DNA from 3 places in the Kitasatospora sp. NPDC048239 genome. Region 2 is predicted to be linked to each of the others. Evidence: riboswitches for the same ligand, from Rfam matches in the RefSeq annotation. Region 2 holds a riboswitch; each other region holds the start of a gene.
What was found. A riboswitch is a leader RNA that binds a small molecule or an ion and turns the genes downstream of it on or off. The one in region 2 is predicted to bind cyclic di-AMP.
Positions count from the first base shown of each region.

Region 1: linked by a shared signal. The riboswitch ahead of ACGFZP_RS11425 (transglycosylase family protein) and the one ahead of ACGFZP_RS07880 (M23 family metallopeptidase) in region 2 are both predicted to bind cyclic di-AMP.
Region 3: linked by a shared signal. The riboswitch ahead of ACGFZP_RS12350 (family 16 glycosylhydrolase) and the one ahead of ACGFZP_RS07880 (M23 family metallopeptidase) in region 2 are both predicted to bind cyclic di-AMP.

Region 1 covers NZ_JBICZP010000004.1:12,327-19,683, reverse strand. Annotated here, with positions in the region: gene ACGFZP_RS11425 (transglycosylase family protein) at 94-1,410, opposite strand; cyclic di-AMP (ydaO/yuaA leader) riboswitch at 1,397-1,596, opposite strand; gene ACGFZP_RS11420 (hypothetical protein) at 1,949-4,084, shown strand; gene ACGFZP_RS11415 (hypothetical protein) at 4,290-5,183, opposite strand; gene ACGFZP_RS11410 (DUF397 domain-containing protein) at 5,707-5,943, shown strand; gene ACGFZP_RS11405 (ATP-binding protein) at 6,222-6,737, opposite strand; gene ACGFZP_RS11400 (helix-turn-helix domain-containing protein) at 7,155-7,357, shown strand, end outside.
Region 2 covers NZ_JBICZP010000003.1:20,654-28,010, forward strand. Annotated here, with positions in the region: gene ACGFZP_RS07855 (hypothetical protein) at 165-1,241, shown strand; gene ACGFZP_RS07860 (hypothetical protein) at 1,238-1,969, opposite strand; gene ACGFZP_RS07865 (sensor domain-containing protein) at 2,040-2,849, opposite strand; gene ACGFZP_RS07870 (GNAT family N-acetyltransferase) at 2,908-3,549, opposite strand; gene ACGFZP_RS07875 (hypothetical protein) at 3,592-4,464, shown strand; gene ACGFZP_RS07880 (M23 family metallopeptidase) at 4,556-5,416, opposite strand; cyclic di-AMP (ydaO/yuaA leader) riboswitch at 5,429-5,587, opposite strand; gene ACGFZP_RS07885 (YiaA/YiaB family inner membrane protein) at 5,833-6,123, shown strand; gene ACGFZP_RS07890 (alpha/beta fold hydrolase) at 6,274-7,101, shown strand; gene ACGFZP_RS07895 (TetR/AcrR family transcriptional regulator) at 7,157-7,357, shown strand, end outside.
Region 3 covers NZ_JBICZP010000004.1:228,059-235,415, reverse strand. Annotated here, with positions in the region: gene ACGFZP_RS12355 (hypothetical protein) at 1-2,033, opposite strand, end outside; cyclic di-AMP (ydaO/yuaA leader) riboswitch at 2,330-2,495, shown strand; gene ACGFZP_RS12350 (family 16 glycosylhydrolase) at 2,497-3,747, shown strand; gene ACGFZP_RS12345 (hypothetical protein) at 3,848-4,414, opposite strand; gene ACGFZP_RS12340 (IclR family transcriptional regulator) at 4,601-5,398, opposite strand; gene aceB (malate synthase A) at 5,599-7,251, shown strand.

The sequences.
Region 1 (7,357 bases), on a different contig from region 2:
CGAGGGCAGGCCGCGACCCCCGGGGAGGAGCCGACCAGACTCTCCCCGGGGGTCGCGGCGGTTCGGGGCCCGTGCGGCCCTACCGCGGGGTGATCAGACGCGGCCCGCGAAGTCCGGCGCCCAGTTGGCGACGGTCTGGGTGCGGACGCCCGAGCTCGGGTTGGCGGCCTCGACGTACTTGCCGTCGCCGATGTACAGCGCGACGTGGTAGACGCCCGAGTCCTGGCCGTTGTTGGACCAGAACAGCAGGTCGCCCGGCTTGAGGCTGTCCAGCGAGACGTGGGTGCTGGCGGCGGCCTGGTCGGCGGCGACCCGCGGGACGGAGATGCCCGCGGCGCGCAGCGCGGCCTGGGTCAGGCCGGAGCAGTCCCAGCCGCCGTTGCCGGTGCCGCCGTAGACGTACGCCTGGCCGACCTTCGACTGGGCGAAGGAGACGGCGGCGGCCATGCTGCCGGTGGCGGCCTGGGCCGGGGCCGGGGTCTCGGCCTGGGCGGCGGGCTTGGCGGCCGGGGCCTGGGTCTGTGCGGCCGGCTTGGCGGCGGTGGAGCCGGCGGCCTGGTCCGAGGTCGAGGAGGAGCGGTTGAACCAGTCGAAGTTCTTGCCGGACTCCTCGGACTGCTGGGCCTGGCCGCGGTCGCGCAGGGCCAGGTGCTGGCCCGGGTAGATGACGTGCGGGCCGTCGGCCAGGACGTCGCGGTTCAGCTCGTAGAGCCGCTCCCAGCCGCCCTGGACGTTGTTCTTGTCGGCGATCGCGGAGAGCCAGTCACCGGCGATGACGGTGTACTCGGCGGACTTCGCCTGGCCGTCCTGCTGGCGGTACTGCTGCCAGTTCTGGCCGCCCTTGGCGGAGTCGGAGGCGGCCGGCTTGGCGGCGTCCGCGGGGGCCTGGGCCGCGGGCTTGGCGGCGGGCGCCGGGGTGGTCGGCTTGGCGGCGGGCTTGGCGGCCGGGGCGGGGGTCTGCGCGGCCGGCTTGGCGGCGGTCGCACCGGCCGAGGTGTCGACGGCGGCCGGGGTGCCGCCCTTGGTCAGGCCGGCCTGGACGGAGCAGACCGGCCAGGCGCCGGGACCCTGCGAGGCGAGCACCTTCTCGGCGATCGAGATCTGCTGGTCCTTGGTGGCCTGGTTGGCCTGCGCCGCGAAGGCGGTGCCGCCGAAGGCGGCCCAGGTGCTGGAGGTGAACTGGAGGCCGCCGTAGAAGCCGTTGCCGGTGTTGATGCTCCAGTTGCCGCCGCTCTCGCACTGGGCGACCTTGTCCCAGGTCGCGACGGAGGCGGCGGAGGCGGTGCCGGAGGTGAGGCAGGGAATCGTGAGGCCGATCCCGACGACGCCGAGGGTGGCGATCGCGCGGCGGGTACGGCTGGACAGGCTGGTGCCGTTGCTGGGCAGCATGGTGACGCGGTCCTCTCCCACGCCTGCGAGGTGAGCTGTCGGATTCGGGCTGGAGTTGCCCGGCCGCGCTGTGGACGCGGCTTCACCCCTAGCCCTGGACCGGTACGGGACCGGTCTAGGGCGACTTACCTGTGGGTCCCCCGCTCCTGCCGTGGTGCGTTCTGCGCTGCCAGCGCAACCGACGGCAGGACTCGGCGTTGCGGATGAGCTGGGTCCGTGTGGCCACGAACGGGGAGCACGTTAAGCAGACTTAAGTTCAAACCGCAAACATGTGTGATGGTCGTCACAGTGTGCCGGCCTGACCTTTTGCGCCTGTCCATCATGATCAGAAATGACCGTTTTCGAGCAACGCCCTTGCGGATGAGCGCAACTGCCTATGCTTCAGAGCGTCGCAACCGACGCAGCCGTCTGGGGGGAGGGCTACGCAACGATGGCCATGGACGAGGACCCGCGCGCCGAACGGCCGACCGTCAGGGCGCGCGGAGCGCACCGCCGGGCAAAACGCCACAGTCCGGACATTCCGTCGGCGGCGGCCCGAACTCCCGTACCGCGCCGGACGATGCTGCGCTGGCTCGCCGTCGGCACGGTGTTCTCCGCGATCGCCGGCGAGGAGGTGGTGCGCCGCTCGCTGACCGGGCCGACGCAGCCGGTCGCCGCCACCGGGGCCCCGGCCGCCGGGGAGGCGCCCGGCGGACACCGGCACGGCGGGCCCGCCACCGCCGACCCGTCCGACCCGTCCGCCGGACCGCCCGAGGACGGCGGCGACGGCACCGCCGCCGCCCAGGCGCCGCCCGAGCAGCCCGCCGCCGCACCCACCGTCGACCAGGGCGGCCGCCGCTGGTCGGATCCGGCCGGCTGGGGCGGCGCCGTCCCCGGCCCGGGGAGCGCCGTCCGGATCACCGACCGGGTGCTGCTGGACACCGACGCCACCGTCGCCTCCCTGCTGGTCGAACCGACCGGAGCGCTGACCTTCGCCGCCGACCGCACGCTCACCCTCGCCTCGGCCGGCAACGTCGAGATCCGCGGCACCCTCGCCCTCGCCCCCGACGGCGCCGCCGTGCACACCGTCCGCTTCCCCGCCGTCGACGAGCGCCGCTTCCAGGGCGACGGCATGCAGGTGGTCGACACCGACACCGGCCTGTGGGTGGGCGGCGCCGGCTACCTGCGGCTGGACGGCGCCGCCAAGACCGCCTGGGTGCGCGCCGCCGGCGGCCTGCGGGCCGGCGACACCTCCGTCAGCCTGGCCGCCGCACCCACGGGTTGGCTGCCCGGCGACGAACTGGCCGTCACCCCGACCGGCCCGCCCGACGAGGACGGCTTCTCCACCCGCTACGACCTGGCCACCGTCCGGTCCGTCAACGGAACCACCGTCACCCTGGACGCCCCGCTGGCCCACGCCCACCCCCGGGTGGCCGCCGGAGGGGGCGTCACCGTCGGCGCCGAGGTGCTCAACCTGACCCGCAGCGTCCGGGTCGAGGGCACCGCCAAGGGCCGCGCCCACGTGCACCTCACCAGCTCCCGGCGCGCCGACGTCCGGCACGCCGCGCTGCGCTGGGTCGGCCCGCGCACCGACACCAAGGAGACGTGGAAGGGCCCGGACGGCGCCGCGCCGGTCACCGCGCCCGTACTCGGCCGGTACGGGCTGCACTTCCACATGCTCGGCGACACCACCCGGGGCACCGTCGTCGAGGGCGTGGTGGTCCGCGACGCCGGCAACCACGCCTTCGTCCCGCACGCCAGCCACGGCATCACCTTCCGCAGCTGCATCAGCCACGACACCTGGGAGGACGCCTACTGGTGGGACGGCCCGCTGGACACCCGGACCCCGCAGCGCCCGTCCGACGACATCGTGTACGAGTCCTGCGTCGCCTCCCGGACGGTGCTGGAACCGGCCCCCCGGGCCTACCGGCTGACCGGCTTCAACCTCGGGGCCGGCACCGGCGGCAAGGCGCTGGACTGCGTCGCGGTCGGCGTCCAGGGCGCCACCGGCGCCTCCGGCTACGAGTGGCCGGAGAACAGCGAGGGCGTCTGGACCTTCCGGCGCTGCCTGGCCCACAACAACCTGCAGGACGGCGTCTTCGTCTGGCTGAACGCCCAGCACCACCACGTGGTCACCGAGTTCGCGGCCTACCACAACGGCGGCTGGGGCATCGAGCACGGCGCCTACCTCAACGACTTCGACTACACCGCGAGCGTCCTCTACGGCAACGGCGCCGGGGGAGTGGCCCTGCACGCGCTCGGCCGGGACAAGGGCAGCCTCTTCGACGGGCTGCTGATCGACGCCGCCGGGCAGAGCGACTTCGCCGTGGCCACCGCGAAGCACCAACTCGCGGGGGAGGCCGTCACCTTCAGCCGCAGCCTGTTCACCGGCTACCGCCGGGCCGGCGTCGCCTTCCGGGCCACCGGCGACGGCAAGCCGGACGACATCGCGGTACTGGACTGCGAGTTCGGCGGCAACGAGCTCTGGATCGACCCGGAGTCCCAGCCGCCCAGGAGCATCGTGCTGCGCCGGGCCGGGCGGTCCGAGGCCGTCCAGGTGGGCCGGGCGGACGGCGGCGGGGCGGCGCAGCCGCAGTGGAACGCCGTCAGCAACCCGGCCCCGGCTCCCGCCGTGCAGCCCCGGCCGGTACAGCTGCCCGCGCTGCGGCTGAAGGACGCGGCCGCGCCCACCACCCGGGTCGGCGGCCGCGCCTGACCGGCGGGGTGTCCGGGCCGGCGGGCGCTGTGCGTCGGCGGGGTGTCCGGGTCGGCGGGCGCTGTGCGTGGGCGGGGCTTGGGCGTGTGGGCGGGGCCTGTGCGTCGGCGGTCGTGCGTCGGCGGGGGCGGAGACGGCCGAAGGGCCCGGAGCGGGGTGCGCTCCGGGCCCTTCGGTCTGCCGGGCGGGCAGGGCTGGACGGGCCCTACTCGGCGACGGGCTCCGCGGCCTCGTCGGCGGGCGCCTCGAAGACCCGGGCCGGCAGCGCGGCCAGATAGGTGGAGGCGATCAGCTGACCGACGGTCGGGTACCCGCCGAGCGGCGCCGCGCTCGGGCAGCCGGTCTCCTCGGCCGCCGTGGCGAGCAGCTCGGAGTCGGCCTCCGGGCCGATCACCAGCGGGGCCAGAGCCGGGCGCTGCGAGCCGGTCTCCTTGAGGTGGTTGACGGCGGCGGCCACCGAGCCGGGCACGTCGAGCGCGGCGGCGACGACCGGCACGGCCAGCCGGGCGGCCAGCAGCACACCGGTGATCCCGGCCGCGGCGGCCGCCTCCTCGCCGCCGACGGTGGTGAGCACGACGCCGTCCGCGGCGGTCGCGATGGCGAACAGCCGGGCGCGGTCGGCGCGGGCGAGATTGGCCTCGGAGAGCCGGACGTGGACGGCCTCGGCGAGCAGCGGGTGCGGGCCCAGCACATCGGTGACGGGGGCGCCGTAGTGGGCGGCCAGCGCGTGCAGCTCGGTCAGGAAGCCGTGCGGGCCGGGCACGAGGGGAACCACGATCGGCGCCGGCAGCCCGGCCTCGGCGGCGTGGGCCAGCAGCTCGGCGACGGTGAAGTCCTCGCCGGCCCGCTCGCCGTCGGTGCCGTCGCCCGGGAGGTAGCCGGCCGCCGTCTGCACGCCGCTCTGCTCGCTGCGCACGATCGAGAGCAGTTCCTCGACCACGGAGCGGGACTCGGGCCCGGCGGCCGCGGGCACGGCGAGCACCAGGGCCGGGGAGCCGGCGGGGATCTCGGGACGCTCAGGGCGGCGGTGGCGCCCCCGCGCACGGGAGCCTGGGTTGCGGACGGGCAGTGGCGCGCCCGGGATGGCTGCGGTGCTCATGGCGGAGATCGTAGGACATTGACCGGCCGGGCCTGCAGTCGGCTGCCGTTTCGGGAGGGTCTGGATGTTGAAAATCCGGACATTTCCCAACCAATCCCTGCTAGGCCCCCGGTGTCCCTCTTGACGCGTCGGGACGGGCGGTTCGTTGCACCCCGGGTGAGTGAGATGTCTCACAGGGTCGGTGCTGGCTGACGGAGGGTCACGGCGGCGCGACTCCGGGCGTTCGAAGATCAACATTCAGCGGGTGGTCGCCTACGGGCGGTTATCGGCGGCCTGTCGATTCAGTCGGCTATGTCCGCTTACGTGCCGTCAGAACGGTCACCTGTGGAGAGTTCCGGTTTGGCTGCGAAGAGCCCGTGCACCTGCAATGTCCCGTGCTGATGCACGTGCACTGGAGCTATCATCACGTCAAGTGAGGCGTTGTGCCGGGCCGGTACGGGGCCGGCCCAGCCGTTGCGGCTGAGGCCGGGGCGCCGAGCTGGACGACCACTCCGGAGCTCTTCGGGAGATTTCTATGCACGACATGTACGACGCGTACAACGGGATGGCGGCTGCAGACCTCAAGGATGTGGTCTGGCAGAAGAGCCTGCACAGCAACTCTCAGGGCAACTGTGTCGAGTTCGCCGCCCTCCCGGGGGGCGATGTGGCGATGCGCAACTCGCGCTTCCCGGACGGTCCGGCGCTCATCTACACCCGAGCCGAGATAGCGGCGCTGCTGCTGGGGGCCAAGGACGGGGAGTTCGACCACCTGGCGGTCTGACCGGCCGTCGCCTTCGCCATCGGGGGGCCGTCGTGGGTGCTGACACCGCGACGGCCTTTAGTCTTTCGGTCGCTGCCCGGACCGGCGTCCGCAGGGAATTCCGCAGTGGTGTCTGCGGTGGTGCCCGCAACGGTGCCCGCGGTGCTGCCCGGTGGGTGTGACCGTCTCCGGCGTGGCCCGCCCGTGCGCGGCTGCCCGTCGCGCCGTGCGCCCGGAACGGTGTGGTGCGTCCCGGTCCTGCCACTGCCGTCGTCCGTCCGATCGCCGCCCCGCCGCTGCTAGGCGGAGCGCCGGTGTCGACCGCCGATCTCCGGTACCGCGCTCTCCTCCGCCTCGAACAGCGCCCAGACCACCTTGCCGCCGCCCAGCGGATGCCAGCCCCAGGAGCGGCTGAAGGAGTCCACCAGGTGCAGTCCGCGGCCGGATTCGGCGACGAAGTCCGCCTCCCGCGCCACCGGCCCGATACTGCTGGGGTCGCTCACCGCGCACACGATCTGGGGGGCCCGGTGGACCAGGCTTATTCGGATCGGTAGCCGCCCGTCCGGCAGGGCCGGCCCGGGGAGGGCGTCCAGCGCGTGGCCCGACAGGTCGGGCCTGGCACCGATCGCGTGCCGCAGGGCGTTGGTCACCAGCTCGGAGGCCACCAGTGCGACATCGTCGAACAGCTCGCCCAGTCCCCAGCGCTGCAGAGCGGTCCTGGCGAATTCGCGTGCGGTTCTGACGGCTTCGTAGCGGGGAGCGAGCGTACAGGTGACCACATGGGGGTCGACTGCCAAAGCCGTACCGGTGCTCATGAAGAGCTCCTCCCATAAGGGGGCGGACACGGCTGGACCCGCCGGGGTCATGCCGGTCACCTCCGACTCGCTCGGCCGCACGGCCGCCCCCTCGACCAGGCGCGCGCGCACACGAAGGCCCGGTAACGCGGATGCGCTGCCGGGCTGGTGCACGGAGTCGCGCGTTCGGTCGACGCGGAGCCCGCGGGATTGCCAGGGATGTGCAGGTGCACGTGCACCATGGTCCTCTGCGCTCACTGCAGATGCAAGAGTCGATTCACGTGCAGTCGCACTATTGGCATATGCAAGCGTCGAATGCACGTGCATCCTGGTGTGCGGAGTGCAGAACTGATAGGAACATCCGTCAGTATCGGCACCGTCAGCGCTCAACTGATGGCAGACTGTGCGCTGTTTGCCCTAGGTGGAGGTTTCGACCGCATGACCACAGTTCAGCCGGGCGGCGGCTCGATGGTCCGCCGGATCCTCCTCGGCTCCCAGCTGCGCCGACTCCGCGAGGGGCGCGGCATCACCCGGGAGGACGCCGGATACGCCATCCGCGCCTCCGAGTCCAAGATCAGCCGCATGGAGCTCGGCCGCGTCAGCTTCAAGGAGCGCGACGTCGCCGACCTGCTCAGCCTGTA
Region 2 (7,357 bases):
GTCTGCGTTCCGCGTGCCCTGTGGTGCCTCCGGCCGCCGTCGTGCGCGCGTTCCCGTCCTCGTACTGCGGCGCTAGAGTCGGCTGCGGCTCCGGCTCCGGAGCGGAGCGGGGCCGGCACAGGGGGTATGTGATGGCGGGGACGCGGCGGGGTGGGGCGGCGGCGGTGCGCACGGCGCAGCGCACTGCGGCGGGCGCGCTGCTCGGGGTGGGGGTGCTCGGGCTGCTGCTGTTCTCGCTGGGGCGCGCAAACGCCTGGCAGGCGCTCGGCGGCGGCCTGGTGGTGTCCGGGGCCTCGGCCGTGCTGGGCGGCGCGCTGGGCTTCCTCTTCGGGGTGCCGCGGGTGCGCGGTACGGCCGGCGGCGAGCCGCCGCACGGCTCGTACGTGCCGAACACCAATCTGGAGCAGGTCTCGGACTGGCTGACCAAGGTGCTGCTGGGCGTCGGGCTGACCCAGCTCGGCTCGCTCGGCGAGCGGCTGCACCAGCTCGGCTCCGCGCTGGCCCCGGCATTGGGCGGCGGGGAGGGGGCGGTGCCGTTCGCGGCGGCGCTGGTCCTGTACTTCCTGGTGCTCGGGTTCCTGGCCGGCTGGCTGGTGACCCGGCTGGCGCTGCCGCAGGTGCTCTCGGACGCCGATCAGGCCCTGGACCTCTTCCTCGCCGGGCAGGACCGCGACCGCCGGGGCGACAAGGTGGGCGCCGACGACCTGCGGGTGCGGGCGATGCAGCACCTGGGCCTGCTGGGCGGCAGCGCGGACCGCGCCGACGACCTGGCCCGGCAGCTGCCGCCGAGTGCGGCCACCGGGCCGGCGAGCGTGGTGGCCGAGGTCCGGTCGACGGCGCGGCGCTCGGCGCTGACGGCGGACCAGGTGCGGGCGCTGTTCGAGGACGGCTCGGAGGGGCGGCGGATCCAGGCGCTGGCGCTGATGCAGGGCGATCCGGCGCTGGCCGACCTGGCGAGCGTGCTGGACGCGATCGAGCACCCGCGCTCCGGGTTCGAGCAGTACCACGCGCTGCTGGCGGCCCGCGGCCTGCTGTCCCGGCTGCCGGCCGCCGAGGCCCAGCGGCTGCGGGACGCGGTGGCCGCCCGGCTGGTGGCGCCGGACGGCATCCCGTACGGCTCGGACCGCAGCTGGCTGGCGGAGAAGATACTGTCCCGGCTGGAGGCCACCGCCTTCGTCCCGCCGCAGCCCGGCCCGGTCGCCGACCCGGTGGAGCCGCAGCAGGCGCCGGAGCATTCCTAGGGCCTGCCGGGCAGGGCGGCCCGGCGGCGGTGGTCGGCCGCCCGCAGGACCAGGACCCGGCGGGTCCCGCCGTCCTCCGGCCGCGGGAAGGTGTGGATCTCGCTGGCGATCCGGCGCTCGCCGAGGGCGTGGCGGACGGCGTCCAGGTGGGGGCAGCGGCGGCTGGCGCCGTCGTGCAGGGGATGGACCCGCACCTCGCCGTCGGCGGCGGTGACCCGGACGAGTTCGGCCAGCGCGGCCACCTGCTGGGCGGGCCCGAACAGTTCGGGGTAGGCGAAGACCAGGTACCCGCTGAGGGTGAGCGCGAAGGTGCCGTCGGCGAACGGCAGCCGCGGCAGCGCGCCGGCCACGTACTGCTGGGGGTGGGCGGCCCAGTCGGCGGTGAAGAGTCGGCGGGCCCGGTCCCAGCTGCGCAGGTAGCGCTCGTACGGGCGGTCGCGCGGCGCGGGGTACAGCTCGGGGCGGGTGTCCATCGCGGCGGCCATCGCGGCCCGGGCGGCCAGCGCGCGGGCGGCGAGCTCGGGGGCCGGCCAGGCGTACGCCGGGTCGGCGGCGATGACGCGGCAGCCCAGTTCGCGGGCCTCGGCGGCGAGTCCGGCGGCGCCGCCGGGGCAGTCGAGCAGGGGCCCGGGCAGGGCCGCCAGCCGGGCGCGGGTGAGTCCGAAGAGCCCGCAGTACTCGTCCAGCGGTCGGGAGGTGACCAGCACCCGAGCGGTGATGTCGGCCATTGCGCCATCCGAACACGGCCGGGCCCCGCCCGCATCCGCAGCGGGCGGGGTGGAGGTGAGGAGTTGGGGGCTACCGGCCGAGCAGGCCCTGGACGGCGAGGCGGTTGACGTTGGTCAGACCGCGCACCAGTGCGGGGGTGAGGAAGACGAGCAGCAGGCCGAGCAGTGAGACCCCGGCGATCTGCGCGGGCGCCTCGATGAAGTACTTGTGCTCGACGCCCGCGCTGTCGCGGTAGTCGAACAGCTGGAGGCCGGGCCAGCCGACGAAGGTCGGGTACACCCAGTGGTACAGCGGGTAGAGCGTCAGCACCCAGCCGAGCAGCAGGAACACCAGCGACACCACGAAGCTGAAGACCGCCCACGGGAACATCACCACCTGGTACAGCGCCGCCTTCCACCCCGCGGCGTCCGCGATGCGCGCGGTGACGCCGCCCCAGGCGCCGGGCCGGACGACCCGGACGGGCTTCGGGCCGGGGACGTCCAGCGCCAGCATGCCGCGCGCCCGCGACCGCTCCAGCCGGCCGAAGCCGCGGGAGGCCGCGGTCAGGCCCGCCAGCACCGGGAGGCCGAGGATGGTGACGAAGGTGCCGAGTCCGAGGGCGAACAGCGTGATGGCGAGGGAGAAGCCGGCGATCGCGACCGGCAGCCCGGTGAGGGTGTAGCCGATCTCCCGGTAGGTGTAGGAGGAGAAGGGGGCCCGCCAGAAGTACGGCGGCTCCTCGGTGCGGCGGACCCGGGCGGCGCCCCGCTCCCCGTCGGCGGCGTACGAGTCGGCGGAGTACGAGTCGGTGCCGTACGAGTCGTCGGCATACGGGTCGGCGAAGGAGGCGTCGGTGTCGTGGCGGTCGTACTCGCTGCGCTGCGTGCTGTGGCTGCTCATGGCCGGCCTCGGTCCTCGGGTCTGTCGTGACGGCTTTCCTGCTGACCCCTGAAGCCTGTCAAAAGGCGCTCCCGCCGGACATCCGGCTCCCCGCCGAACCGTGGGTGGGGTTAACCCCCCGCCCGGTCTCCGCCCCGGTCCACTCCTCGGCCAGCAGGGAGTACTGGTAGGAGTCGTACCAGGTGCCGCGCAGGTACAGGTCGTGCCGGATCCGGCCCTCCAGCTGGAAGCCGGCCCGGGTGAGCACCCGGCAGGAGGGGGCGTTGTCCACGTCGACCCGGGCGGCCAGCCGGTGCAGGGCCAGGGCGCCGAAGGCGAAGTCGCAGAGCAGCCCGGTGATCTCGCCCGCGTAGCCCTTGCCCCAGGTGTCGCGGCGCAGCGCGTAGCCGAGGAGGGCGGAGCGGTGGTCGCCGAGGGTGAGGGCGGCCATCCCGATCGGGGCGGCGTCGTCGTCGCCCTCCTCGCCCTCGGCCCCGGCCGGGGTGACGGCGAGGCGGTAGACCGTCCGCTCGTCCTTGAGCGCCTCCTCCAGGTACTGCTCGATCTGGTCGGCGCAGCTCTCCCGGTCCCGGGGTTCGAAGGGGAGGTAGCGGGTGGTCTCCGGGTCGCCGAAGACCGCGTGCAGGGCGTCGGTGTCGCCCGGGGTGTGGTGGAACTCGCGAATGGCCAGCCGGGGGCCGGTGAGTCGTACGGGGACCATGCCTGCCGACCCTACCCGCGCTTACCGGTTACCGTACGTGACATGGAAGAAGAAGACCTGCGGCTCGCCCCGCGCACCAAGGCCGCCGAGCTGCTCGCCTGGGCGGAGGCGGAAGGCCGCGACCCGGTGGGCGAGGAGCCGCTGCGGACGGTGTTGGCGTTGCTGGAGCTGGGCGAGGGCAGGATGCGCGACGGCTGGCCGGAGCTGACCTCGGACGCGGTGGAGCAGCTGCTGGTCGAGCGGCTGTACCTGTACGTCCAACCCGCGCCGGAGCAGGACCCGTTGGCGTACGGCGAGGCGGTCCGGCTGCTGGTCGACCACCAGCGGGCGGCGAAGCGGCTGAACGCCAAGCGGCAGGAGCGGCTGCACGCCGAGGCCGAGTGGCAGGGCGAGGTGGCGACCGGTCTGCTGCGCCGGGCCGACCTGGTGACCTGGCCGCGGCTGTACGCGCTGCTGCTGCACGCCGCCGGGGTGGACGTGGCGGACGACGCGGCGGTGCGGGCCTGGCTGGAGGCGTTCCGGGAGCTGGCGCCGCAGGAGCGGTCGGCCGCCTACGCCGCGCTGGCCGAGGCCGGGTGGCTGGACGAGCTGGACGAGGAGGGCTGGGGCGAGGCCCGGATGCTGACGGTCGGGATGGCCACCGACGGCGCCCGGCGGCTGCTGGAGCAGGGCCTGATGCGGCGCAGCTACCGCAACCTGGCGGCGCTGAACGCACTGGGCCGCCCGATGCCGGACGAGCTCGCCGGGGACTTCGGCGCGTTCGAGGAGGCCGCGGTCGAGGTGGCGCTGGAGCTGTCGGGCGAGTGGACGGTGCCGGGGCTGGCGCAGCTGCTGGTGACGGAGTACCCGGAGCTGGCGCCGGAGCCGGGGCAGGAGGAGATCGACGCCTACCTGGCGCGGCTGCCCCAGGAGTAGCGCGGCCGCCCCCAGGGGTAGCGCGAGGCGCCCCGGTCCGCAGTGGACCGGGGCGCCTTCGACCTTGGGCCCTAGGGCTTGGGGCCCTGCGTCAGGGCGTGATGCCGCGCTGCTCGAACCAGGTCTCCGGGTCGACCGGGGCGCCGCCGCCGGGGCGGACCTCCAGGTGCAGGTGCGGGCCGGTCACGTTGCCGGTGGCACCGACCTTGCCGATCTGCTGGTTGGGGACGACCTTGCCGGAGCCCTTGATGATCGAGGAGAGGTGGCAGTACCAGATCTCGGTGCCGTCGGGCAGCGTCTCGACGATCCGGTAGCCGTACGAGCCGGACCAGCCGGCCGAGGTGATGGTGCCCTGGCCGACCGCGTACACCGGGGTGCCGGTGTCGGCGGCGAAGTCCAGGCCGGTGTGCAGGTGGGCCCAGTAGGAGGCGCTCTGGCCGTAGTGGGCGGAGAGGTTGTAGTCGCGCACCGGCAGGTTGACGGCGGCGAGCTTGGCCTTCTCGGCGGCCTCGGCGGCGAGCCTGGCCTCCACCTGCTGGGCGGCGCGCTTGGCCTCCGCCTCCTTGGCGGCCTGCAGGCGGGCGGTCTCGTCGGCGGCGGTGCGCTGGCTGTCGGCCTGCTGCTGGATGCGGGCGGCGAGCGCGAGGCCCGGGTCCGCGGAGAGCGCGACCGGCGCCTCGTCCGGGGTCTCGATGGCGGGCGCGGCGGCCGGGGTGGCGGAGGCGAAGCCGGTGGCACCGAGGGTGGCGGCGACGGCGGTGACGCCGAGCAGCGGCGCGGTCCCGCGGGTCTGGCGGGGCATCCGGTGCCGGTTGGTGTCGGCGGGCTGCGGGGCCTGCTCGTCGGCCGGGCCGCCGTATCCGCCGCCGTGGGCGGGCGGCCAGGGGTGGTCGAGCAGTTGGGTGCCCGAGCCGGAGCCGGGCAGGTGTGCCGGAGAGTGCGTCGACGCCACGGAGGCGCGCTCCTTTCCTTCCTTCGCGCCTACCGGGTTAGCTGACGGGTTCGGAGCAGGAAGGTCTCCTACGGCCGGGCCTGGGCCTGGCCGATTCACCCCAAGGAACGTGGTTCCCCGGCTCCCTGACCTGCCCGGAGGCGGGTCGTCGGGATTAGGCGACGGCGCACGGTGCCGTTTGGGTACGGCGTTGCCGACCGCGCTGCGTTATCAAACGTTAATCCTAGGAGCCCCTGATTCCAAGCCATCCGGGTGGGACGACCTGAGACCGCCCGGGCAGTACGTGACCTGATGGGCGATTTGTGAGGCTTGAGCACAACTGACACTACCGAACGTGATGAGACGTCAACGAACGGACGCCGGGTTGAGTACTTCTACTCATGTGCGGCCCGCCCCGGCGCCGCCATCCTGGCGCCATGAACGCACCCGTGCAGTCGCGCACCACGTCCGCGTACTACATCCAGGCCGTCCTGTCCTTCGCCCTGTCCGGCGTCGCCCTCGCGATCGGGATCGCCTACCTCCCGGTCGACGCCTGGACGCGGGCCTTCCTCGGGCTGGGCCTGCTCTACACCGTCACCTCCTCGTTCACCCTGGCCAAGGTGATCCGGGACCGGCAGGAGACCAACGAGATCGTCACCCGGGTGGACCAGGCCCGGCTGGAGAAGCTGCTCAGCGAGCACGACCCGTTCAAGGTGGAGGGAGTCTGAGCCGCCCGGGGCCGACCGGGGCGGAGCCGCACCCGGCGCGCCCGAAAGACTCCGCGGTCGATAGCTTGACGGCTAAGGCTATTAGCCTTAGCTTTGTGGCTATCGGCGGAACCCGCCGATGACGTGCACGGCGGACCGAGGAGGCCCACGATGACCGGCTCCAGCACCCCCACCACGCAGTTCCTCGACGTTCCCGGCGGCCGGCTGGCGTACGACGACACCGTGCAGGGCGACGGAGCCCCGGTCGTCCTCCTGCCGGGGATGCTCGACAGCCGGACCGCGTACCGGCACCTGCACCCGCTGCTCACCGCCGCAGGCCGCCGGGTGATCACCATGGACCTGCGCGGCTTCGGCGAGTCCTCGATCACCTGGGACGACTACTCGCCCGCCGCGATCGCCACCGACGTCATCGCGCTGCTCGACCACCTGGGCATCGAGCGCGCCGTCCTGGCCGGCAACTCGTACAGCGGTGCCAGCGTGGTCAAGGTCGCCGGGGACGCCCCCGGGCGGGTCGCCGGGATCGTCCTGCTGGACGCCTTCATCGAGAACCTGCCGCCGAACGCCCTGCAGCGCGCCGCCTTCGGCGTGATGGGCGCGCTGTTGGTGCACTCGCCCGCCTTCTGGGGCCTCTACCACCGCAAGATGGCCTACCCCGGCGCCAGGCCGGCCGACTTCGACGCCTACGTCGACGGGCTGGTCGCCGCCATGCGCACCCCGGGCCGCAAGGCCGCCACCCGCGGCTACGTGCGCGGGGACTCCGCACCGACCGGCTGGAGCGCCGCCGTGCAGTGCCCGGCGCTGGTCGTGATGGGCAGCAAGGACCCCGACTTCCCCAAGCCGGAGCTGGTCGCCGACCGGCAGGCCGCGGCGCTGCACGCCCGCAAGGTGATGATCGAGGGCGCCGGGCACTACCCGATGGCCGACCAGCCGCAGGCCACCGCCGACGCCCTGCTGCCCTTCCTCGCCGAACTGGTCTGAGCCGCCCCCCGCTCACGCCCCTTCCGAGCCCACTCCCCCGGTACGGAGACCGCACATGCCCCGAGTCGGACTGACCCCCGAGCAGGTCGTCGACCACGCCCTCGCCCTGATCGACGAGCAGGGCCCCGAGGCCCTCACCCTGGCCGCCGTGGCCGCCCGGGCCGGCGTGGCCACCCCCTCGCTGTACAAGCACGTCAGCGGCGGCCTCGCCGAGCTGCGCCGGCTGATCGCCGTCCGGGTCACCCGGGAGCTGGCC
Region 3 (7,357 bases), on a different contig from region 2:
CCGAGCACCGGCCCGTGCAGGACGGTGGCCGCCACCCTCGCCGCGGTCAGGTCGGCCTGCAGCCGGTCCGCAATGAACTTGTTGGCCACCAGCACGGTCGGCGCGGCGGGGAGCCTCGCGATGGTGTTCCTCAGGTCCTGCAGCATCCTCTGGTACTGCTCCGCCGTCGGCTGCCAGGAGACCTTGACGGTGTAGACGTCGTACAGCGCCCGCATCTCGCCGCCCCGGCGCAGCAGGAGCTCGGCGACGAAGGTGGAGCGCAGGTTCTGGTAGGAGTCGTCCGAGTAGAGCGCGATCAGCGGACCGCCGTTCGCCCGGGCGAGGTCGCGCTCCACCAGCGTCGTGGCGAACGGCGCGAGATCGCTGCGCCCCTTGCCGTGGCTCCAGACCACCAGCGGGTTGGCGTACCAGGCCGCGGGCTTGCTCCAGGCGGTCAGGACGCCCCACTGGACGCCGGCGAACAGGCTGAGCGCGGTCGCCACCGCGAGCACCGACAGGCCGGCCTCGCCGCCGCGGCGCAGCAGCGCCGGGCGGGAGGTGCCGCGCGCCGGGGCTGGGGAGGGGCGCAGCAGCAGCCCGACCGCGCCGATCGACATCAGGCCGATCACCACGCCGGCGGCGGCGATCTTCTCGAAGTAGTACGAGTAGTGCCCGATGGTGTGCAGCTGCCACCACCCGAAGCCGCCGACTACCAGGCCCGCCCCGACGACCAGCACCAGTAGCGCCTGGCCGGCGGCGGTGCGCCGGGTGGTCCGGCCGAGCGCGCCGAGCAGGGCGAGCAGCCCGCCGCCGAGCAGGAGGGCGCGGTCGGCGCCGACCATCGGTCCGGCCAGGTTCGAGGTGCTCGCGACGTCGAGGTCGGACAGCACGGACACCGCGCTGGGCAGCGCCGCCACCCCCAGCCCCGCGAGCAGGACGAGGGCCGTCGAGCGCCACCGGCCGGCGAAGCGGCGCCGGTTGACCAGCACCCCGGCCGCCACGGCGAGGCCCGCGAAGACCCCGTACAGGTTGTAGACGTAGGTGACGGTGATCAGGCCGGCCACGGCGATCAACAGGTGCTCGGCGCGGCCCATGGCCGGCCGCACCGCGAGCGGGAGCGCCACGGCGAGGAGGAGCAGGCCGATGATCGTGGAGTCGAAGCCGTGTCCGACCAGGTCGGAGTAGTTGCCGGCGAGCATCAGCGAGGCCGCGGTCGCGCAGACGGCGGTGGCCTGCCAGCCGCGCAGCCGCGGGCCGCCGATCCACCGGGCCGCCCAGACCAGGGCGGCGCAGAGCAGCGCGTAGGCGGCCAGCACGTAGAGGAAGTAGCGGTTCATCGCGTCGAGGGCGGCCCCGGGCGCGGTGGAGGAGCGGACCAGGGCGTCGACCCAGGCCAGCAGGAAGTGCGACCCCTGCGGGTACACCGCCTCGGCCGGGGTCATCATGTACGTCCGGGCCTGCTCCTGGTGCAGGAAGGCGTAGCCGCCGACGTGCCGGATGCCCTCGAAGTAGGAGAAGTGCCCGAGCCGGTCCTCGGCGGTGGCGATGTACGCCACCCGTTCGGTGAGCGACTTGCCGGCCACCGCCCGGTGCAGGTGGTACCAGACGACGGCCGCGGTGCCCGCGACCAGCAGGTCCGTCCCGCGCAGGCGCAGCGGCAGGCGCGGACGCCGGCCGGCCAGCCAGCCGGCCAGGCAGACGGTGCTGAGCAGCACCCCGGCGGTCGGCACGGGGTGGATGCCCCACGGCCAGACCGAGAAGACCAGCCCGAAGGTCATCACGCCGGCGGCGGTGATCAGGGCGGCCGCGAAGAGCCGGTCGACCAGGCCGCCGCCGACCCGGACGAGTGAGGCCACGGCCAGCACCAGGACCGGCAGCAGCAGCACGTCCAGTCCGGCCGGGTGCAGGGCGAGCGGCAGCAGCCAGGACGCCGCGAGGAGTGCGGCGAGCAGCGGAAGGCGGCGCCGTGGCGTCCCGCCCTCCTGGGGGCGGAGCTCTCCGGTGAACGGTGGGGCATCCGACGGTCGGTCCAGTACGGCAGACGGAAAGGCCATCGCGAAAGAGCGCTCTCTTCGATCGGGTCCTGTGTCTCGCACCCCCCCCGTAAGGACGCGATCCCGGCCGGCACCCGTGGGTACACGACCTTCAATGCGACATCATAAGCGCCACGGAACGTACACATGTCCGAGCGTCCGGCCGGTGGACCGGCGGCCCGCCCGGGCCGGTGTGAGCTGCGCGACAACCGCCGCCGATTCCTTGGCGCGCTCCGGACGGCCTGCCTAGCCTGCACGAGTCGTCCGCCCTCGCGGACCCCGCCGTCGGGACGCCGAGTCCTGTCCACCCGACGGCGCGTAACCGAGCACCACAGCGGACGGGAGCGGGGGACCCAAGGTCAGTGCCCGACCCGTGCGCTCCCGCGCACGGGCCGCGGCTAGGGGTGAAGCCGCTCCACAGGCGGCCGGGCAACCTCAGCCCGAACCCGACAGCTCACCTCGCAGGCGTGGCAGAGGACACCCCATGCAGAAGCCTGCCCGGCGCACCGCACCGCGCCATGCCCGCCCCTCCCACCGGGGCCGCAACACCGCCTTCGCCGTCACCGGCGCGCTCGCCGTGACCGGCGCCGGCCTGCTCGGCGTCCCGGCGGTCACCACCGCCCAGGCGGCCGCCGCCCCGACCGTCACCCAGGACCGGCTCACCCCGGCCGCCATGGTCGCGGGGAAGGCCTCCACCGCCTCCCTCACGGTGCACTCCTCGACCTGCTTCACCGCCAAGACGCTCGGCGTCGGCGTGCGCGACGCGGCCGGCCACAACCTCGACTTCCCCGGGAACGTCGCCAACGCGAGGATCTGCCCCGGCGGCCTGTCGATCACCACCGGCTCGCGCACCCTGCCGGCCGGCACCTACACCCAGTTCGGCTTCTGGCAGGACTCGGCGGGGGCCTGGCACAACCTGGCCTCCCAGCAGCTGGTGGTCTCCAACGCCACCGCCACGCCGACCCCCGCGCCCACGCCGACCCCCGCGCCGACCCCCACCCCCGCGCCGACGCCGACCGGTACGACCGCCCCCGCCGCGCCGGTCGCCGGCAAGAAGCTGACCTGGTCCGACGAGTTCAACAGCCTCGCCCTGGGCTCGCGCTGGACCGCCGACAAGAGCAGCTCGTACCACTACGGCGACCACAACCCCAACGACAACAAGCTCGACTGGCTGAACAAGAACAACGTCACCGTCTCCGGCGGCGCCGCCACGTTCACCGCCAAGCCGGGCAGCCACACGCTGGAGAACGGCAAGCAGGCCTGGGACACCGGCCTGCTCACCACCGAGTACTCCAGCGAGGGCTTCAAGGTGAAGACCGGCGACTACGTCGAGACCCGGGTGAAGCTCCCGGCCGGCACCGGCGCCTGGCCGGCGCTGTGGACGTGGAACAGCACCAGCGGCAACCACGGCGAGATCGACACCTTCGAGTACCACTCGGACAACGCGAACCTGCTGGAGCTGACCAACCACGTCAACGCGGACCACAAGTACGTCACCGACGCGAAGGCGATCGCCCACGACCAGTGGGTCACCGTCGGCACCCAGTACGGCGCCAACTCGGTCGACTGGTACATCAACGGGGTGAAGGTCTTCGCGGACGGCAAGGGCGTCGGTGCCAACTGGTCGGCGTACCTGATCCTCAACCTGTCCCTGAGCGCCGGGCAGTACCACCCCGCGCCGACGGGCACGGCCCCGATCACCTTCGCCGCCGACTACGTCCGGGTCTACCGCTAGGCCGCCCCGGCAGAACCCGAGCCGGCCCGGCAGAACGACCCGGGCCGTACCGTCCCGCGCCCACACGGCGCAGCACGGTACGGCCCGGGCCGTTCCGGCTTCAGCTCCGGGCGGTCTCCACGACCTGGATGCTGAACGGCTGCCGGTTGTTCTTCTCGTTCCGGTCGTCGTCGCCGCGCACCGCGACGTAGCCGCCCGTCAGCTCGCCGAGGGGGACGGTGGTGGCGAGCCGGACCGGGATCAGCGCCGTGGCGCTCTGGTAGTCCGGCAGCCCGGCCGGGAAGGTGCAGCGCACCCGGTGGCCGTTCTGGAACTCGTAGCAGTTCTCCGGGAAGAACGGCCCCTCGGCCGTCACCCCCTCCGGCAGGGTGACCACCACGGTGAACGGCGAGGCGGTGCGGTCCGGGCCGAGGTTGGCGACGAAGGCGTGCACCGTGGTGGTGCCGCCCGGGGAGGCGGGGTCCGGGTCGATCCGGACCACCGCCAGGTCGGAGTCGGACGGGACGGCGGCCGCGGCCGGCGCCGAGACCTCGGCGGTCGGCGCGGGGTTCGGCGCGGGGTCGTCGGCCGGACACGCCAGGGCGGTCCCGCCGACCATCGCCACCAGGGCGCCCCCCGCCATCAGTGACCTGCCGAGGAAACCCCGTACGGACGTACTACGCGACATTGCCGCTCACCCTGCCCTCTGCGTTGCGGCGCCCCGCACCGTCGCGGGGCGCGTCCGCCCCCAGCGTGACCGACCGGTCCGCCGCGGCCGGGGCAACCCGCCCTCGGGCCGCTCGAACGGCCGAACGGGCCCACCGGAAGTCGGCCGGTTCGACCCTGCGTGCGAGAACAGTGCGATGACGACCCGTCAGGGTGCCAGGACCCGCCCCAGCCGGGTCGCGATCTCCTGCATGACGGGGACGAGCGAGGCCGCGCCCGCCTGCTCCTCCAGGGCCCGGATCCGCGCCTCCGGACCGGAGACCGAGAGCGCCGTCGGGGTCGGCGCACCCGGTACCGCGAGCGCGATGCAGCGCACCCCGATCTCCTGCTCCTGGTCGTCCACCACGTAGCCGCGCTCGCGCGCCTGCGCCAACTGGTCCAGCAGCTGCTGCGGGTCGGTCACCGTGTACGAGGTGTGCGCGGGCAGCGGGTTGGGGCCGAGCACGGCGCGCGCCTCCTCCTCGGGCAGCTGCGCCAGCAGCGCCTTGCCGACGCCGGTGCAGTGCGGCTGCACCCGGCGGCCGACCTCGGTGAACATCCGCATCGAGCGCCGCGACTGCACCTGCCCGACGTACACCACCTCGCCGCCCTCCAGCACGGCCAGGTTGGCCGTCTCGCCGGTGGCCTCCATGAGTTCGGCCAGGTACGGGCGGGCCCAGCTGCCGAGCAGCCGGCCGGCCGTCTCGCCCAGGCGGATCAGCCGCGGCCCGAGGGTGTAGCGGCGCGCGGTGTCCTGGCGGACATAGCCCTGCTGCACGAGGGTACGAACCAGGCGGTGGATGGTCGGCATCGGCAGACCGGACGAGGTGGACAGTTCGCTGAGCGTCGCCACGCCGCCGGCGTCGGCCAGTGCCTCCAGCAGCTGGAAGGCGCGCTCGACGGACTGCACGCCGCCGCTCGCGCGGTCCGTGCTGGTCGTCGATGCTGTGTCGGGGGTGGCGACCACCGGCGTTCCCTTCGCTGTCGGGGGAGGAGTAGAGTCCCAGCGATCATCTCAACAAACCGTTGAAATTCTGTATCGCGGAAACTAGTCTCCACCTTACAGAATCGGACCCGCCGACAGGTGGGTTCCGATCGGTTCAGATCAAGGAAGTTCCCACCGGAGCTCCCTTCGCCAGGCTCAACCGTCTTAGGAGTGTCCTGCCCATGGCTACAGATCAGGGACCCGCCGGCGCCTCTCCCGCCGCTCCGGTCGTCACTGTCGCCGGTCCGCGCGTCCCGCGGGCGGAGGAGGTGCTCACTCCGGAGGCGGTCGCCTTCGTGGTCGGCCTCCACCGCGCCTTCGAAGGCCGACGGCAGGAACTCCTGGTCCGACGAAAGACCCGCCGAGCCGAGACCGCCAGGGCCGGGACGCTGGACTTCCTCCCCGAGACGGCCGCCGTGCGGGCCGGCGACTGGAAGGTCGCCGAGGCCCCCCGCGCGCTCCGGGACCGCCGGGTCGAGATCACCGGCCCCACCGACCGCAAGATGGTGATCAACGCCCTCAACTCCGGGGCGCGGGTCTGGCTCGCGGACTTCGAGGACGCCACCTCCCCCACCTGGGAGAACGTCGTCAGCGGCCAGGTCAACCTGATCGACGCCTTCGAGGGCCGGATCGACTTCACCTCCCCGGCCGGCAAGGCCTACACCCTGCGGCCCGCCGCCGAACTCGCCACCGTCGTGGTCCGCCCGCGCGGCTGGCACCTGGACGAGAACCACCTGCTGGTCGACGGCACCCCGGTGGCCGGCGCCTTCCTCGACTTCGGCCTCTACTTCTTCCACAACGCCGCCCGGCTGCTGGCCCGCGGCGCCGAGGACCCGAACTCCGGCCCGTACTTCTACCTGCCGAAGACCGAGAGCCACCTCGAGGCCCGGCTCTGGAACGACGTCTTCACCCACGCCCAGGCCGCCCTCGGCATCCCGCACGGCACCATCCGCGCCACCGTGCTGATCGAGACCATCACCGCCGCGTTCGAGATGGACGAGATCCTCTACGAGCTGCGCGAGCACGCCGCCGGGCTCAACGCCGGCCGCTGGGACTACCTGTTCTCGATCGTCAAGAACTTCCGCGACGCCGGCGAGCACTACATCCTGCCGGACCGCAACTCCGTCACCATGGCCTCCCCGTTCATGGCCGCCTACACCCGCCTGCTGGTGCAGACCTGCCACCGGCGCGGTGCCCACGCCATCGGCGGCATGGCCGCGTTCATCCCCAGCCGACGCGACCCCGAGGTCAACGCCGCCGCCCTGGAGAAGGTCAAGGCCGACAAGGAGCGCGAGGCCGGCAACGGCTTCGACGGCTCCTGGGTCGCCCACCCCGACCTCGTCCCGGTCGCCCGCGCCTGCTTCGACGCCGTGCTCGGCGAGCGCCCGAACCAGAAGGACAACCCGGGCCCGGCCGAGCCCGTCACCGCCGCCCAGCTGCTCGACATCGCCGGCTCCGGCGGCAGCTGCACCCGGGCCGGCCTGCACAACGCCGTCCAGGTCGGGATCCGCTACATCGAGGCCTGGCTGCGCGGCCTCGGCGCCGTCGGCATCTTCAACATGATGGAGGACGCCGCCACCGCCGAGATCTCCCGCTCGCAGATCTGGCAGTGGGTCAACAACGGCGTGGTGCTGGCCGACACCGGCGAGAAGGCCACCGCCGAGCTGGTGCGCAGGCTGGTGGCCGAGGAGCTGGCCGGGCTCCGGGCCGAGCTGGGCGACGAGGCCTACGCCGGTGGGCGCTGGCGCGAGGCCGCCGGGCTCTTCGAACAGGTCGCCCTCGCCGAGGAGTTCGCGGACTTCCTGACCCTCCCCGCGCTTCCCCTGCTGGGCTGATCCCAACCTATCCACCGGCGCGGCCGCTGCCGCCTGCCAGGCTGTAGCAGTCCGGCCGCCCCTTTACTCCGTTCCGTACGGCGACGAACCCACCTGTCCTCTCGTC